DNA from 2 places in the Ochrobactrum quorumnocens genome. Region 1 is predicted to be linked to the other one. Evidence: predicted binding sites of a transcription regulator. Region 1 holds the regulator's gene; the other holds the start of a gene.

The links. Region 1 encodes LexA, which represses DNA repair genes until DNA is damaged. Its sites were predicted from a motif close to TGTTCNNNNTGTGTTCNG; they were not measured.
Region 2: a site for LexA is predicted at 1,795-1,812, ahead of CES85_RS16960 (Y-family DNA polymerase). Genes of this name have one in related genera too.

Annotation. Positions count from the first base shown of each region.
Region 1 is NZ_CP022604.1:1,218,182-1,222,395, reverse strand. It holds partial or broken gene CES85_RS15375 (ComEC/Rec2 family competence protein) at 1-1,064, shown strand, start outside; gene lexA (transcriptional repressor LexA) at 1,318-2,043, opposite strand; gene CES85_RS15365 (molybdopterin molybdotransferase MoeA) at 2,165-3,379, opposite strand; gene moaC (cyclic pyranopterin monophosphate synthase MoaC) at 3,403-3,879, opposite strand; gene trpC (indole-3-glycerol phosphate synthase TrpC) at 3,883-4,214, opposite strand, start outside.
Region 2 is NZ_CP022604.1:1,541,667-1,545,880, reverse strand. It holds gene CES85_RS16970 (hypothetical protein) at 6-188, opposite strand; gene CES85_RS16965 (hypothetical protein) at 185-439, opposite strand; gene CES85_RS16960 (Y-family DNA polymerase) at 439-1,713, opposite strand; gene CES85_RS16955 (invasion associated locus B family protein) at 2,340-2,834, shown strand; gene CES85_RS16950 (CsbD family protein) at 2,911-3,120, opposite strand; gene CES85_RS16945 (linear amide C-N hydrolase) at 3,246-4,214, opposite strand, start outside.

The DNA.
Region 1 (4,214 bases):
CAGCTGCGACATCAATTGTAGCGGGTGTGGCCAGCGGGATATTTGCCGCTTACCATTTCAACAATACCGCCCCTTTGGGGCTTGTTGGCAATGTACTAGCCTTGCCGGTTATTTCGATACTGGTGATGCCATTTGCAGTCTTGAGTCTATTGTTGATGCCCCTGCAACTCGATTGGCTGCCATTACAGGTCATGGGGTTTGGCGTTCTACTTGTGCGACATATTGCGGAATTCGTCGCCAGCCTATCGCCCGATGGCAATCCCGGTGTCATGCCAGTCATCACGCTCATTCTCTGGACAGTTGCGCTTTTGATTGCTGTTGTTTTCACAACTCGGCTGCGGTTACTGGCGCTTCCATTCGTTGTGTTGGGACTGATCGCATTCATTCGGACGCCGATGCCTGATGTTCTTGTCAGTGAAGATGCGAAGTTTGTGGCGGTGCGACTGTCGGATGGGAATTTTGCTGTTAATCGCAGCAGGCCACCGCAATTCACAGCACAGAACTGGCAGACAGCCTATCTGGTTGAAACGTTTGTTTCTCCGCACATAATGAAAAAACAGCCCGTTCCCGTTGATGAGAACGCTTTCCTTTGTGAGGACGGCCTCTGTACCATTCCCCTTCGGGACGGTCGAATGCTAGCCTATACCACCCAGGAAGACATGCGCGAGGTCGCCTGTAATGTGGGGGATATTGTTATTCTTGCTATTGCCGGAAAAAAACTAAGCTGTGAGCGGTCCAACGCGCTCGTGATCGGCAGGCAAGAATTAGCCCTCAAAGGAACTCTTGAAATAAGATTTGGACAAAAATTAAACGCAGACAAAGTGGCTCAGGCAAAGTTTTTGGGGCAAGAACCAGTCAGTGAGGGTGAGGCTTATCGTTTCGCGCCTGCTGTACCTCGGAATATCAGCGACTATGCGGACAAACTGAGCTTTTCAGTCGATGCACCTACAAGACCTTGGCATCTCTATCGACTTTATTCACGAGCGGCGCGCGGCTTGCCTGATCGTGAGTATCGGAAGAAAGCTGGAACAGAAAATGCAATCGGCTCTGATCTTCCGCAATAATTCCGGAGCGTTTCTTTGATTTAACAAAAAACGCTCTAAGTTTTTATCCTAGCGCATTTCCTGTTTAAGATGAATCGTTAGAAATTCGCCTAACTGTTTGTTTTTACGCATATCTTTATACCAAAACCGGTTCCAACTTTTGGGAGATATGCTCTAGTGCGCATCTTGTCCGAAAAATGCTTTACACATTTCAGGATGGGTAGATTCAATAGTTGAGAGCGTTCTTCGTGCGCCCAAGAGGGCGCACGGCGCTCTAGTAGCGTCGGATCAGTCCGATCAGCTTGCCCTGCACACGAACACGGTCAGGACCGAATATCCGCGTCTCATAGGCAGGGTTTGCAGCTTCGAGCGCAATGGACGCACCTTTGCGGCGGAAACGTTTCAGCGTCGCTTCTTCGTCATCCACCAGTGCAACGATGATTTCGCCTGGATTGGCTGTATCGCCGCGCTTGATGATGACAGTATCACCATCGAAAATTCCGGCTTCGATCATCGAGTCGCCCTTGACCTCAAGCGCGTAGTGTTCACCTGCGCCAATCATTTCTGGCGGAAGGCTGAGCGAATGGGTCTGATTCTGGATCGCCGAGATTGGTACACCAGCAGCGATACGACCCATCACAGGGATGGAAACCATGGTCGATACGTCGTCATTGGCTGTTGTCGGAGCAGGGCGCGCAGGCACGGGGGCAGGTGGCACCTTGCCCAGACTGCCTTCAATCACACTTGGCGCAAATTTCTTTTGCGAATTCAGTCCGGGAGCAATGGAATCTGGCAGACGGAGCACTTCCAATGCACGTGCACGATTTGGGAGTCTGCGGATAAAGCCACGTTCTTCCAAGGCCGTGATGAGGCGATGAATGCCCGATTTCGAGGCTAGATCGAGAGCCTCTTTCATCTCGTCAAAAGACGGAGGGATGCCCGTCTCTTTAAGACGTTCATGAATGAACAGCAGAAGCTCGTGCTGTTTACGGGTCAACATGCGCTACACCCTCCAGACCAGAATCAAATAAAAACAAAACCAGAACGAACACTATATGTTCCAGTCTTGTTCTGCAATGGTTTTAAAATGATTAACGGACTGGCGGAATTGGATAGGTTCGTTACAGCATCAATATCAAGCACGATTCACCGGTCGCTGCAGCTGGTGCATTTTCATCTCTGATTAGCAGCGCATTGGAGCGGACTAAGGCAGAAAGCATCGACGAATCCTGGAGAGGAAAAGGTGTTGCGATCAATGTTCCATCAGTGTCCTGTTCGACTGTTGCCCGAACAAAATCGCGCCGGTGATCATTAGAATTCATCGCCTGACCAAGCTTTGCGGGACGAATATCTGCGGTCAAATCCGTGCCGGATAGCTTGGCTACCAATGGACGTAGAAATACGAGGCCGCAAACGAGGCTAGAAACAGGGTTTCCCGGCAGGCCGATGACGTGCACTGTTTTGCCTGAAACTGTCTTGCGGCCATACATCAGCGGTTTGCCGGGTCGCATAGCAATTTTCCAGAAATCGAGATCAACACCGCTGTTTTTCAACGCGCCATGCACGTAATCACGATCACCTACTGATGCGCCACCGATAGTGACAAGGATATCGATGCCATCGTCGAGCACTTGGCTTATCGCTGATTCGATTTTGGCGGGGTCGTCAACGATGATGCCCATGTCTTCAGGCTTGCCACCTGCGCGACGCACGATCTCGGCTATTCCCACGCTATTGGAGGCCACAATTTGATCAGGTCCGGGAATTGTTCCGGGTGGGACGAGCTCGTCGCCTGTGGCGAGAATGGCAATTCGCGGCTGCTTGAAAACAGAAATCGTTGCATTGCCGCTCGCTGCAGCAAGAGATAGCGCCGGGGCGTCAAGTTCGCATCCAACTGGAAGAACAGTGTCGCCGGGTGCAAAGTCGAGGCCCGCACGCCGAATGTGGCGGCCTTTATCGAGCCCTTGTTGGATCGTCAGTTTGTCACCAGAACGCTCGGTGTCTTCTTGAATGACGATGCAGTCAGCGCCAACTGGCATAGGTGCACCGGTGAAAATACGCACAGCTTCACCAGCGGCAAGCTTGCCTTCAAATCTTTTTCCAGCGGCCGATTCGCCGATCACTGTAAGTTCAATCGGATATTCAACATTCTGAGGCGCGATGAGCGCATAGCCATCCATGGCGGAACAATCAAATGGCGGCTGGAGTAGTTTCGCAGCGACCTGCTCGGCAACAACACGGCCTCCGGCTGAAGCAAGTGGTATCTGCTCAAAACCATGCGGCTCAGCGGCGCTTAGGATGCGGGCAAGTGCTTCATCGACCGGGAGAAGGGACATAGGGTTTCCTCTCGTCTGAATGTTCAGGCTTTCCAGTCGCCTGACTTGCCGCCGCTTTTTGCCGAAACACGGATGTCGGTGATCTCCATATGGCGATCAACTGCTTTGGCCATGTCGTAAATGGTCAGGCAGGTGACGGAAACAGCAGTCAAGGCTTCCATCTCTACACCAGTGCGGCCTTTAAGCTTTGCAGTAGCACGAATACGCAGACCGGGAAGTGTCAGATCAGGCTGGATATCAACCGATACTTTTGTCAACATCAGAGGGTGGCAAAGCGGAATAAGATCTGACGTTTTCTTTGCGGCCATAATGCCAGCGAGCCGTGCGGCGCCGATAACGTCACCCTTGGCTGCATTGCCTTCCAGAATAAGCGCCAGCGTTTCCGGCTTCATCCTGACTGCGCCTTCTGCCGTGGCCTGACGTTCAGTCTCAAACTTGTCCCCAACATCGACCATATGGGCAGCGCCTGTCTGGTCGATATGGGTGAGCTTGGTCGCCATATCTCAGGCCTTGCCGGTCAGAAGTTCGCGGGTTGCGGTCGCAACATCATCTTTGCGCATCAGGCTTTCGCCGATGAGGAAGGTGCCGATATTCGATTTTTCGAGACGCAGGCAATCATCATGGGTGAAGATGCCGCTTTCGCCGACCAGCAGGCGATCCGAAGGAACCATCTTTGCGAGACGTTCGGAAACCGCGAGGTCGACTTCAAATGTGCGCAGGTTGCGATTGTTGACGCCGACGAGGCGCGAAGAGAGCTTGAGCGCGCGTTCTGTTTCCTCTTCGTCGTGCACTTCAATCAATGCATCCATGCCGAGTTCAAATGCGGTTTCTTCAA
Region 2 (4,214 bases), 320 kb from region 1:
GGAATTTACCGGCGTCCAGCCAGTGCCTCTTCGCCTTCTTGTTTATGGGCGCGGCAAAACCAGAGCTGCCCATACTTGGTTTTATATCCAAAGGATCCCCATGCCTTGCAGCCTTCAGCATCACACCAATGCTCAAAAAGCTTTCCGGGCTTGGACACGCGACCGTTATCACCACCATAACCGCTCATGCTAAACCACCCACAAAGCCGCTCATTTCTTTAAGGCGCACCATGGATAGGCGCATCGGTCCATTGCAGCCCCGGCGTTTGCATACGGCCTTTTTCTCGATCTCATCTAGATAAAGTTGCGAGCGGTCTTTTTCTTGGCAGAGCATTGTTCGATCCGTATAGGCGAGGCGGTTACATTTGCGGCATATCAATTCGAGCTTCTGATCGTCTGCCAGATCGCCAACCTTGACTGTTGTTTTCCAGTTTCCCATTACCAGAAATCCTCGGCGCTAGGGATCCGCGTGTAGCTGATCTTGCCACCGACATGACCGCCTGCCGGTGGTTTCCATTCACCCATGCTGACAATCGTGCCGGAATATTTCGAGTTGAGTTTATCAACTGCCCCGTTGGCGCGTTCCCATTTCTGGCGCAGCTCGTCGTCATTATCGAGCAAATCAATCTGCCGCTCGTCGGCTGGTGACAGGTCGTAAAGTGTGACGCCAACCCGAAAGATCTCGACGCCTTTCGGAAAGTCTTTTCTGACGTTCTGCCAGAGTGCATGCAGGCCGGATAAAATGGCTTGATCATCATTGACGACAGAAAGGTGATGCTTGCCAAACCATGAGCCGTCACGGATCGACAGCCAGAGCCATAAGCCCCCGGCGTAATAGTTCTCTCTGCGCAGGCGACGGGCAGCTTTCGTGAGCAATAGGCGCGATATCTCATATGCGCCGTCAATCTTGCGAGCTTCGGGCGGTAGCACTCGACCGTGGCCGAACATGCCGCGCTGCTGCTCTGGCGCTTGGATGTCATATCCGTGCAGCGCATACCAAAGCCGCTCGCCATTCACGCTGTTCCAGATTTTGCGCATGTGTTTCGGTTGAAGCGCATAGAGCTGCTCGGTGCTGTAAACCCGATTTCGATAAAGCCGCTTTGCCATGCTCGACCCGATGCCGGGAATATCCTCCAGCTCGACCTTAAGCAATGGCGCGGGCATCGAGGCGGGCCGCCATATCGCAAGGCCGTTGCCATAGCTTCCGTGTCGCTTGCTTTCTTCTTTGCCAGCCTTGCAGGCGATCTTCGCCAGCTGGCGGTTGGCGGCAAAGCCGATTGAACTGGTGATGTATGGGCCGATGTTGTCAGCAATCGCAGCTTTTATCCTTGCTGCGAGCAATTCAGGATCTCGCTTTCCGCTGTCATCGAGAACGCATGTCAGTTCATCGATGCTCTTTGCGGTGTCGATGGCGATCACCGTTTCGATCTCGCAGAGCAGGGCGTTATGTGCTCGGCGGTAAAGGTCTGGCTTTTGCGGAACAAGTACAAGATCCGGACACACCCGCAATGCGTCCTTGATCGGCATCACGTTCTTGACGCCTTGCGCCTTAGCTTCTTTCGAGCATGCAATGACTGCTGTGCGGTTTGTGCCTTCAAATGGAACCACACCTATCGGCCTGCCGCGCAGGCGCTTGTCGCACTGCTGTTCGACTGATGCGAAAAAGCCGTCGAAATCGAGGTATAGCCGTTCAATCGCCTCCGGCAGACGCATTACAAACTCCAGAAAACAGGGCGAACGAAACCTGCCTCGCGCACAGGGGTGCACAGGAACATATTCCGCTCAATGTGGATATGTTCCTAAAATGTTCTCATTTGGAAAAAGAGTCAATCCGCGTTTTTACGGCTGTGGAAATACGGTTGATATCCATTGGATAACGCGTGGATAAAATCTTAGATTTGTGGGGCAGGCGATTTAAAAAACATAAACGAATCATATGGGGCATTTCTGTCCCACTTTTCTGCAAGTAGTTGATTTAACTCGTTTTCCGTAGAACCTCCGGGCCCACCATTTCTTCCAGAAGTTTGTTCTGTCGTTGCTGTCGGTATGGATGGCTATCAAGCCGTTGTCCTTGACGTGCTTAGTGAAGATAAAACACGCAGAAACAGCGTTTGCGACCTCTGCATTCCCGGTTTCAGAATATTTGAATAGTGTTGATCACAGCTCGTCCGATTTGTCGTTGAAGTGTCGAGCGGACGCGCTTTTTCATGCGCGAAGTTTATTCAGCCGCGACCTTTTTTCCTGTTCAACAAGTTTTTAGGAGTCTGTTAAGGAAATAGTAACGCAATGAAACAATTTTTTATGCCACGTGATTGGTGACATTATGGAGGTTTCAGGCAATGACTAAAAAGACAACCACTGTTGCGTTGGCGCTTGCAGGGTTGGTGGCGAGTTCTCTCGCGGCTTCGGCTAAAACGAGTCATATTGGTGAGTTCAGGGATTGGGGCGTTTATCAAAACACCCAGCTGCCCGGCAACAAATGCTATGCTTTGACCGTGCCGTCGAGTTTTCTTCCGGCAGGCGTTCGGCATGGCGATAATTTCATTATTCTTTCCAAGTCGGGTGCGAGCTATAGCCCGCAGCTTGTGATGGGGTATGATCTGAAAGCGGATAGCACCGTAAAGGTAATGGTTGACGGAGCGCAGTTTCCCTTCTTCAGCGAAGGAAACCGGGCATGGGCGCAGAACGTCGGTGATGAGGCACGCATCGTCAGCGCCATGCGGTCTGGCCGTACTGTCAATGTGCAAGCCACATCGGCACGTGGCACGCAAACCCGTTACACATTTTCGCTGATGGGATTGTCTGCATCGCTTCAGCGCGTTGATCGCTGCTGAGCGTAACAAACATGGAAAAATGAAGCCCCGCCATAGGGCAGGGCTTCATTCTGTCGGTCTGATTACGGGGCTTTTGTTAGGAAAGCCACTGCTGGTGTTTGTACCAGTCATCGATATCCGATTTTACACGGTCCTTAGCGATGCCGTAACGTTCCTGAATCTTGCCTTCCAACTGCTCGCGGCGGCCATTAATCTGGTCGAGATCATCATCGGTGAGCTTACCCCACTGTTCCTTGACCTTACCCTTAGCCTGCTTCCAATTGCCTTCTACGCGATTCCAGTCCATTGGATTTCCTCCGTTCTGGTTGTTGTGACTAGTTAACGCGCGGGATGCCGATTGGTTTCAGATTTTTTGGCCAGAATCAGTGCTCTTAATGGTCTAGGCCGGTTTTAGGCTTTGCTGAATGGCGCTTAAAGCCCGAGGAATTTGAAAGGTTTTGCGTCCTTGAAATCCTTGTTCACAACACCGGAAAAAATATTTCGCTGATCGGGACCAAGGTCGAGCTTCTGTACTTTTCCCTTATCGGCAGAGAAGTCTACCGTGTTCAGATCGACCCAGAAAACGTTAGGCGTCAGAGCCGACTCAAAGAAATAGAGCTTACGCTTTTGATCGGAAACAGTGCGCCAGCGTGTCGACGAGATGTTCGGTTCGTCTGGTGTTGTGATGCCGAACGGAACCGATGCGTTACGGATGACGCCGAAAACGCTAGCAAGCGCTTCAACAGGTTCTTCCGATTTTGGTACGGCATTCACATAGAAGGCGGCACGTGTGAAGCGATCAGATGCCCGGTTCGTACCCGGTAACATGACCGTTCCACCGATCTGCGACCAATAAGAGTGCAGCGCAAGCTGTTCGTCGAATGTCGGGGAATTGGTCATTACCTGATATTCACGGCTGTGATGGATGACCTGCTTTCCGTCAATATATTCGAAGATCGCACTATCGCCTGACGCATCCGATATTGACAGGTGAAGGGTCGCGAGCCGGTCCTGGCCGGGCACATTGTCTGTCACGATCGTGAATGGATTGGTGCTGAGTTCCTTGACCGCGTCGTCAACGGTGGCAAAGTTATCGAGTACATATTGTGCCCAGGCTGCAATGGAAAGGCCAGGGCCGGTTCCATCATATTTCGGATATTCGGATTCGACCAGCCACAGCACATTGGCAACGAGGCCAGCTTCGTTCATCCCATCGGTTGTCGAAATATCGTAGCCGGAGGAAATCACGCTGCCATATTTGGACGTCCACTTGATGGAATTGGGCCCAGCCTCGCCATTGCGGTCCATGCCGCGCGGGAAAATCCAGAGATTGGTGCCGACATCGACCTTCCAATCCATGGAACGCGCCGTTATCACCTGATCATTGGCTCCAAGATAAAC